DNA from 2 places in the Cupriavidus sp. HE11 genome. Region 2 is predicted to be linked to the other one. Evidence: predicted binding sites of a transcription regulator. Region 2 holds the regulator's gene; the other holds the start of a gene.

Region 1 (4,525 bases), on a different replicon from region 2:
GTACGTCGTCGCCGCTGCGCATTCGCCGCAATCGCGACGACTACCAGAGCATCAACGTGCGCGGGCTGTATCCAGCCGGCGAGGGCGCCGGCTATGCGGGCGGGATCTACTCGGCGGCCATCGATGGCATCGAAGTGGCCGAAGCCGTGGCGCTGCACATCGAGAAAGGGCAGTGACGATGAGCGACCAGGCCGTCCGACCGGAAGATGAGCGCATCGTCGCCGATGTGCGCCATTGGCTCACGCGTGCCGTGATTGGCCTGAACCTGTGCCCGTTCGCCAAGAGCGTGCACGTGAAGGGGCAGGTGCGGTACGTGGTCAGTCAGGCCACGCGCGACGAGGACGTGCTGGACGACCTGGAGCGCGAGCTGAAAGGCCTGGCGGAAGCCGATCCGGAGCAGGTGGATACTACGTTGCTGATCGTGCCGCACGCGCTGGCCGACTTCCTGGCGTACAACGACTTCCTGTATTTTGCCGACCGGCTGCTTGGCAGCCTGCGGCTGGAAGGCACGCTGCAGATCGCGAGCTTCCATCCGCAATACCAGTTCGAAGGCACGGCGCCGGACGATATCGAGAACTACACGAACCGCGCGCCGTATCCGATCCTGCATCTGCTGCGCGAGGACAGCATCGCCCGCGCGGCGGAGGCCTTTCCCGAGGCCGAAGACATCTACGAGCGCAACATGGAAACCCTGCGCGAGCTGGGCCACGCGGGCTGGCTCAAGTGGATGGCCGGCAAGAGCGACCTCTGAGGCGGTGACCCTGGCGTGCTGACGGACGCGGCGCGACGCCGCGCCTCCGCTTAGGCGGGCGTGGCGGACGTGAAGAAGCGTTCGCCCAGTTCCTCCAGTCCCACGGATTCCAGCACCTGCTGCAGCCGCTCGGCCGGACGCCGGCGCGGCAAGTCCTTGTACTGGGCGATGATCAGTTCATTCTTCATCGAATGTTCCCAGCCGACCAGTTCCGTCACGCTGACCTGGTAGCCATGCGCCTCAAGCTGCAGGCAGCGCAGCACATTGGTCAGCTGGCTGCCGAATTCGCGCGTGTGCAGCGGGTGGCGCCAGATTTCGGTCATCGGATTGCCGGCCAGCAGGCGGCCCTTGTGCTTGCGCAGCACCGAAGCCACTTCGGCCTGGCAGCAGGGCACCAGCACGATATGCTGCGCGCGTTTTGCCAGCGCGAAGCGGATGGCATCGTCGGTGGCGGTGTTGCACGCGTGCAGTGCCGTGACGACATCGACGGTTTCGGGCAGTGCCGGCGAAGTGATCGAATCGGCCACGGACAGGTTCAGGAACGACATCCCCGGGAAACCCAGGCGCTCCGCCAGTGCGGTCGAACTGGTGACCAGTTCCTCGCGCGTCTCGATGCCGAAGATATGCGAGCTGTCCTTCAGGTCCTTGAAGAACAGGTCGTAAAGGATGAAACCCAGGTACGACTTGCCCGCGCCGTGATCCACCAGCGACACGGCGCCTTTGGCGTCCTTTACCTCGCTCAGCAGGGGCTCGATGAACTGGAACAGGTGGTAGACCTGCTTGAGCTTGCGGCGGCTGTCCTGGTTCATCTTGCCGTCGCGCGTCAGGATGTGGAGTTCCTTGAGCAGTTCGACTGACTGGCCGGGACGGACTTCGTGGGTGCTGGACATCGGCGGATGGGGCTGTGGATGCTTCGGAAAGGCCGACAGTTTACCGAAAACCCCGTCAAAACACCGGCCCCCTACTTTTGTGGGCTAAAGCTCACTCGTGCGCCTGCCGTTAAACCTTCGATCACGACAAGCAGAGTTGGCGCAGGTACGGCCGTCCAAGCGGAAGGACCCCGGGGCACGAACCCCAGCCGGCATGGCGCCATGCAGAACGAGAAAGCGGGGAGCCATGAACGCGGACGTGGGATTACGCCTGGAACTCAACCAGCCGGGCGATCAGGTAAGGGCGTGTTTTACACCGGAAACCGGCCGGCTGCCGCCGGACCGGGCGGCGCTGGAAGCATCGCTGGCCGAGCACGGCTGGCAGGGGGCGCGCCTGGACCAGGCCGCCGTGACCGGATTCCTGACCCAGTGCCAGCTGACCGACCGTGAAATCGACGCGGTGATCGGCACGGTGCTGGACGGCGCCTTCGAACTGGAGATCACCGCCGACAAGCTGCAGCTGCAGCTGACGCTGATGCCGCCCGAAGGCGGCCGCATCATCGAGGAAAGCGATATTGCCGCCGCTGCGGCGTCGATGGGTGTGGTGGCGCTGCTCGACTCGGCGGCCATTGGCGTGGCGCTGGAGGCGGGCAGTTGCGAAGGCCGCGAGATCGCGCGCGGCGTGGCGCCCGTGCAGGGCGAGACGGCCCGCTTCGACAGCCTGGTGCAGCAGAAGCGGCCGGAACAGGCCGACAACGAGGACGAACGCGTCGACCTGCGCGACCTTGGCAGCCTGCTGCTGGTGAATCCCGGTACGGCGCTGATGCGCCGCACTCCGGCCAGATCCGGCAAGGACGGCATGGACGTGCTGGGCAAGCCGATTGCCGCCGAACCCGTGGTGGATACCCCCTATGCGGCAGACCTGACCGGTGTGGCCGCCGACCCCAACGACCCGAACCTGCTGCTCGCGGTGATCGCCGGATCGCCGCGCGTGCTGCCGAACGGCGTGATCGTCAGCCCCGTGGTGGACGTGGATGCCGTGGACCTGCATTCGGGAAACGTCAATTTCGATGGGTCGCTGCGTGTGTCGGGCGATATCCGTACGGGCATGTCGGTGCGCGTCACCGGCGACGTGGTTGTGCAGGGCACCATCGAGGCGGCCCATGTGGAGGCGGGCGGCGACGTGATCGTCAAGGGTGGCATCATCGGCAAGGCGGACTCCGCCCACGGTGGCGACCCCAACGACGTAGCCAGCGTGCGCACCAAGGGCGCGGTGCATGCGCGCTATATCCAGAACGCGATCGTCGAGGCGGAGACCGAGGTGGTGGTCGAAAGCGGCATCCGCCAGAGCGATGTGTCGGCGGGCGAACGCGTGGTGGTTGGCACGCCCACGTCCCAGGGCAGCATCAGCGGCGGTCGTACGCGCGCACTGCAGTCGGTCAGCGTGGCAACCCTGGGCGCACCCGCCGGATCGGCCACGGCCGTGCAGGTTGGCCTGAACCCGTTCGCTGACCAGCAGAAGGACGAGCTGGAAGCGCGCCGCCGCAAGGTGCTGGACGACCAGGCCAAGCTGCAGCAGCTGGTTGCCTTCTTCGCCAAGAATCCGGAGCGCGCGCAGGGCGACGTTCGCGAGAAGGCGCGCGCCACGATGTACAAGATCAATCGCGACCTGTTCGAACTCGATGCCGAAATCGCGAAGCTGAACGAACAGATCAAGCCGTCGGGCGACGCGGTGATCGCGGTGGGCCGCCGCATTCATGGCGGCGTGACCCTGCAGGTGGGGCACAAGGTGCTGAAGGTCATGGAAGACAAGACGGGCGGCCAGGTGCGGGTGATCGAAGACCGCATCACGGTGACCTGATTCGGGCGAGGCCGGGCCGGGCAGGCGCCGACACCGGCACCGGCCGGTTGCCGCGGGGCTGGCGGCCGGTTCGCCGTTCCGTCTGGAAGTTCGGGTTGGGGGGGGGGCTGCACGTTACGGCCCCGGGGTGACACGTTACGTCGCCCGTAACATCCTGGCGCCCGCATGCTTGGCGCCTTGTCTTTCATGCGCGGGTGCGCGAAACCGACAAAGCCGCTGTACGCATGGCATTTCGGCCAATCGGTGGTTGCACGCGATCTGCGTGACGGGTCAGGAATTGTCTGGCACGCCGTTTGCTGAGTCTCCCGAATCAAAACCAGACGCCAGGGGAGACGCAACATGACCGCACTCGTAATCGAAGACCAACCGCTGGTGCGCCTGGGCATGCAACGGCTGCTGGAGCGGATGCCGGGCATCGGCGCCGTGCGTGCCGTGGATCCGGGCGGCGTCGTGGCGCTTGAGCCCGGCCTGGAAACGTCCATCGTGGTCTACGGCATGTCCGGCGACACCAGCGACAACTGGTACCTGCTGCGCCGGCTGCATCAGACGCTGCCCCATGCACGCATCCTGCTGCTGTCCGACAACATGTGGCTGCACGTGCCGGTGTCGCTGGAGACGTACGGCGTCGTCGAGCATCTGCCCAAGTCGGCGTCGGTCGAACGCATGGAGGCGGTGGTGCTGCAGATTCTGGGGTGCGATGGATTCGTGCCGATGCGCGCCAGCATTGGCGAGGCATGGCAGCCGGTCTACCATCCGCGCGTGGTGTCGTGACCGGCCTGCATCGTCCCTTGAAATGTTATTGAGACAAATCCGATTTAGCTGACGCCACGGTTTTGCGCGGCGTTTCGTGCCTGGAATTTCCGTCATCCAATCCGGATGTCCAGCGACGTGGAGGACTTGATGATGGGAGTGGTGAAGGAAGCTGTCGGCCCCGTGGGTGGGGTGGATGTGGCCGGTGTTGTGGCTGGCACCGAAGGGGCTGCACTTCGAAGGGGATAGCACCGAAAAGCAGGCACCAAAGCAAAAAGGGCAACCCGAATGGGT
Region 2 (4,525 bases):
GTGGCTCGGGATACCGGCGCGTACCTCGTCGAGCACGGCGACCGCCGAGCAGATCTGGCCCGGCGTGCAATAGCCGCACTGGTAGCCGTCATGCTTGACGAAGGCCACCTGCATCGGATGCATGTTGTTCGGCGTGCCGAGCCCTTCCACCGTGGTGATCCGGGCCCCCTCGTGCATGACCGCCAGGGTCAGGCATGAATTGAGACGCCGGCCATCGACAATCACCGTACAGGCGCCGCACTGGCCGTGGTCGCAGCCCTTCTTGGTGCCGGACAGGTGCAGGTGTTCGCGCAGCGCATCCAGCAGGGTGGTGCGCGTGTCTAGCGTCAGCGAGCGCGGTTGCCCGTTGACGATGAACGATACGTTGGAAGCCACCGGCTTCAGGGCGGCGGGCGTTACCGCCGATGCGGGCGCAGTGACGGAGGCGGCCCCTGCGGGCAAGGCGGCGGCACTCACCGAAGCCGCGCCTGCCATCACGAATTCCCGCCGCGAAAGCTTGATGTCGCTGAAATCTTCCATGTCGCTGGATCCTTTCTGGCTGACAGATGACGGACAGACGATGGCAACGTGGCGGGACTTGCACGTAGGAATTACATGGCGCCAGCGGGCATTGCAGACACAATGCCGCCGTAAATATGCACACCGATTGCACAGGGAACAGATGTCACGCTTGCCGCACGTTGCCAGGGCGGAAAGGCGCATGAAGCGTGCCACCGGCGGCACGGGCGCCAGCGGCAAGGCGGGAGACCTGCGGGAAGATCGGCGTGGATCGGGTCGGCCAGGGATGGCCGGTGAAAACTCGGGATCTCAGCGGTAGCTGACGGTCACCTCGTTGCTGCGGCCCTGGAGCATCGGCGTGAGTCCGCCCTGGCCCGGTACGCGATACGCAAAGACAAAGCCCTTGGTGGCATCGTCGCCGACAAAGGCATCGGTCTTGCCCTCGGCGCCCGTCAGCAGCACGCAGCGGTCGGCATTGCACAGATATGCCTGCAGGTCCACGGGCGGCGTGCGCGTGAAGCTGTAGCGCCAGCGCACGGACGTAATGCGGCCCATGGCCTGCGGCATCGTTGCCAGCGGCACCACGGGCGAAGACAGGGCACGCTGGCCCTTGTTCGTGATCTGCGGCCCTACCGACGATGCCGTCCACGCAAAGCGCGAGCCGGTCAGTTCATAGGTGGCTTTCGTGAAGACCGGAGCGTAGGTCTGCGCGTGGGCTGCCACTGGACCCATCGCGCACAGCACGGCCAGGACCAGGGCGCGTCGCATCACAGCATCCCGCGCAGCTGGGTGCGCAGGCGGCCGATGGCCTGGCTGCGGATCTGGCACACGCGCGATTCGGTCACTTCCAGCACCGCGCCGATCTCGCGCAGGTTCAGTTCCTGGTCGTAGCACAGCGACAGCACCAGCTTCTCGCGCTCGGGCAGCTTGTCGATGGCGCGGATCAGCGCCTCGCGCATGCCCGATTCCATCAGCACGGTCAGCGGGTTGGCATCGTCGGTGACACCCAGATGGCGATCGAGGAAGTCCTCCTCGCCCGAGCGCTCGAAATCCTCGTAGTGCAGCAGCTGGCAGCCATAGACCTCGTTGAGCAGCTCCTGGTATTCCTCGAGCGGCATCTCCAGTTCCTTGGCCACCTCGGAATCGATCGGCGTGCGGCCAAGCTTCTGCTCCAGCTGGCGCTGCGTGCGCTCGATCTTGCGCGTGAACTGGCGCAGGCTGCGCGATTGCCAGTCGTTGGCGCGCACCTCGTCGAGCATGGCGCCGCGAATGCGCTGGCTTGCGTAGGTCTCGAACCGGGCGCCATGGTTGTCTTCATAGCGCTTGGCGGCGTCGAGCAGGCCGATCATGCCGGCCTGTATCAGGTCGTCGATCTGCACGCTGGCGGGCAGCTTGGCCGCCAGCTGCAGCGCAATGCGCCGCACCAGTGGCGCGTGTGACTTGACCACATCCGCCTGCTCGAGCTTTCCCTGAATCGTATACATGGTGGAACTCTCGTTAAATGCTTACTGTTTGTGCCAGCGCCGGAGAGGCTGAGAATCGGCGGCTGGCAGGCTGAGTTTCCGGTCTTGTCGAGACTTCTTGTTCTTGCGTTTATGCGGCAACGGCCGAGGCCATTCCCAGGGACGATGCTTCGTGACGCAGCGGCCATGCGCCGATACTGCTGGCGATGTGCCGCAACGCACCGGTGGCCGCGGCGGCGGGGTACGCCTCCACCACGCACCGTCCCAGCTGGAGCGCACGCGCCACCAGCGGATCCATCGGCAGGTACCCTGCCAGGCTGGCCTCCACGCCCAGATACTGGCTCGCGGTGCGGGCCAGGTTGCGCGCGAGCGCCGTGACCGTTCCTTCCGCTGCCGCCAGGTTGACGACCAGCTGGAAATGACGGCATGCGTATTCGTGATGCAGCCGCTTGATGCATGCATAGGCGGCGGTGATCGACGTGGCCTCGGGGCGCATGACGATCACAAAGTTGTGGGCCATGCCTGCCAGCGGCGACAGCGCGCCGGTGATATCGCGGCGGGCATCGACCAGCATCGAGCGCACGTCAGGCAGTCGCGCCGCCAGCGCCCGTTCGTCGGGGCGGGCGGCAATCGCTCCTGCCTGCAATACGGCAATGCCGCTGGCACCGCGCGTGCCGGCCGCAACGGCCAGCGGCGCACGGCCGTCCAGTACATCGGCCAGCGTGGCGACCGGCGCGGCACCGGCCGGGCGCATTGCCCGAGCGCCGTACATGTCTTCGTCCACCAGCAGCACGCGCTCGCCCTGCATCGACAGCGCATTGGCCAGGCCCAGCGCCACCGTGGTGGTGCCGACACCCTGCTCCGCGCCCACCACGGCGATGCGCCGCGTGACGCGCGGTGCCAGCAGGCGGCGCAGGCTTTCGGCCTGATCGGAGGCCATCGTGTTCAACGCTTACTCCCCGGCGGCCGCAAGCTGCGGCGTGTCTTCGATGGCGACCAGCGCGTCCATGGTGTCCATGGCTTGCATCGCATGCATTGCGGATGCCGCCGGCTCCGGTGCATCTTCGATCATCGGCATGGCCGCTGCCATGCCGCGGCCCGGGTAGTTTTCGAGCACGTCGAGCAGTGCCAGCAGACGGCCCATGCCCTCGTTGAGGACGGCGCCCGGCACCGGCGCATTGACGCGTGCCGAAGCCCGGCCGGCCAGGCGCGACAGGAATGCCGGCGCGGTGGGCGTGGGCGTGTGTTGCAGGCGCAGCGCGGTCAGGCCCAGCTGTACGGCCACCATGCCGGCGCACAGCGATGCATCGGCATCGCCTTCCTGCGCGAAGTGCTCCACGGCGTGGCGCAGCGTGCGGAACTGTTCCTCGGCGGCGACCGTCCAGTGCAGCCAGCGCGCCACTTGCGACGCGTCGTCAGCCAGCGCCGGATCGCACAGCGCGTATTCCACGGACAGCGTGTCGGCGGTTTCGTGATCGACCATGCGCGACACCACCAGGCAGGCCTCGATGCCGGCCTCGGCGCCATTGCCGCGGCCACGCGCGGCAGTACGCACCTGGCCTTCGGGAATGCGGACCAGGCAGTGCGCCAGCCAGTGCGCGGCGGCGCGATCGCGGCAGGTCACGTCGCCCACCGCGTGGAACGTCAGCGAATCGGCAACGGTATCGAGCTTGTTGGCCAGGCCATCGGCAATCACGCGCGTGGTCTTGCGCGTGCCGGCCACCCAGCGCTCGCCCAGTTGTTGCCAGCGTGCCAGCGTGGCGGTGCCGGGCAACGAGGTATTCAGGTTGACCACGGTACGGGCGGCGGCCAGCGTGGCACGCACGGTGGCGGCTTCGGCATCGGCCTCGGCTTCGGTCAGCGACTGGCGCGCACGGCCCACCGGCACCACGGTGCTGGCGAGCGGCATGCCGTCGCGGTCGGCCAGCCACAGCGTGTGCTGCATCATCTGCGGCGCGCGGCGCCCCTGCACGGTCTGGGCCACGCTCTGCGTGACGGCCAGCACGTAGCGCTCGCACGCACGGCTGGCATCGCGGCACATGGCCAGGCGAACCTGCTGCACCATCGGGCGCAGCGCCGACACGCCGGCCGTGCGATGCTGCCAGAGCTGGCGGGCCACGTCGAAGCCGTACTGGGCCGCGTTGAGTTCGTCGACGCAAACCCCGACGGCATTGGCGCTGTCGGTCAGCGAACGCAGCATGTCGTCCGCGCCGCTACGTTCGGTCTTGTTCGGCGCGGCCGTCTCGACGGCGCCCGCCTGGCGGCGCGCCACGTCGGCGTCATTGAACAGCGAGCCACGGCGCGGCGTCAGGAACGCGCGCTCGACCAGGGCGCTCCCCTGTGCCAGTTCCAGGTGTTCCGGCACGCGCTGGCCGGTGGATGCATAGAACACGGGCAGGCGGTGGCGGATCACCACGTCCAGCACCGAGCCCAGGTGCGTGGCTTCGTCGAGCTTGCTGATGATGCAGCCGTCGATGCCACCGGCGGCGCCGGCAGCGTCGTTACGATAGGCATGCACCACTTCGTTGAGTGTATCGCCGTGCGCCGCGCCGTTGAGCAGCAGC

What was found. The regulator FliA, encoded in region 2, starts transcription of late flagellar genes. The targets are predictions, from matches to a motif close to CTAAAGTTTNNNNNNNNNNNGCCGNTA.
Region 1: the regulator FliA is predicted to act here: its motif matches at 1,727-1,753, upstream of ACOABP_RS13360 (DUF342 domain-containing protein).

What each region holds. Positions count from the first base shown of each region.
Region 1 covers NZ_CP184464.1:2,875,614-2,880,138, forward strand. Annotated here, with positions in the region: gene ACOABP_RS13345 (NAD(P)/FAD-dependent oxidoreductase) at 1-176, shown strand, start outside; gene ACOABP_RS13350 (DUF1415 domain-containing protein) at 179-751, shown strand; gene ACOABP_RS13355 (class I SAM-dependent methyltransferase) at 802-1,641, opposite strand; gene ACOABP_RS13360 (DUF342 domain-containing protein) at 1,868-3,481, shown strand; gene ACOABP_RS13365 (response regulator) at 3,821-4,252, shown strand.
Region 2 covers NZ_CP184465.1:1,713,329-1,717,853, reverse strand. Annotated here, with positions in the region: gene paoA (aldehyde dehydrogenase iron-sulfur subunit PaoA) at 1-519, opposite strand, end outside; gene ACOABP_RS25005 (flagellar protein FlhE) at 808-1,266, opposite strand; gene ACOABP_RS25000 (RNA polymerase sigma factor FliA) at 1,266-1,982, opposite strand; gene ACOABP_RS24995 (MinD/ParA family ATP-binding protein) at 2,092-2,901, opposite strand; gene flhF (flagellar biosynthesis protein FlhF) at 2,914-4,525, opposite strand, start outside.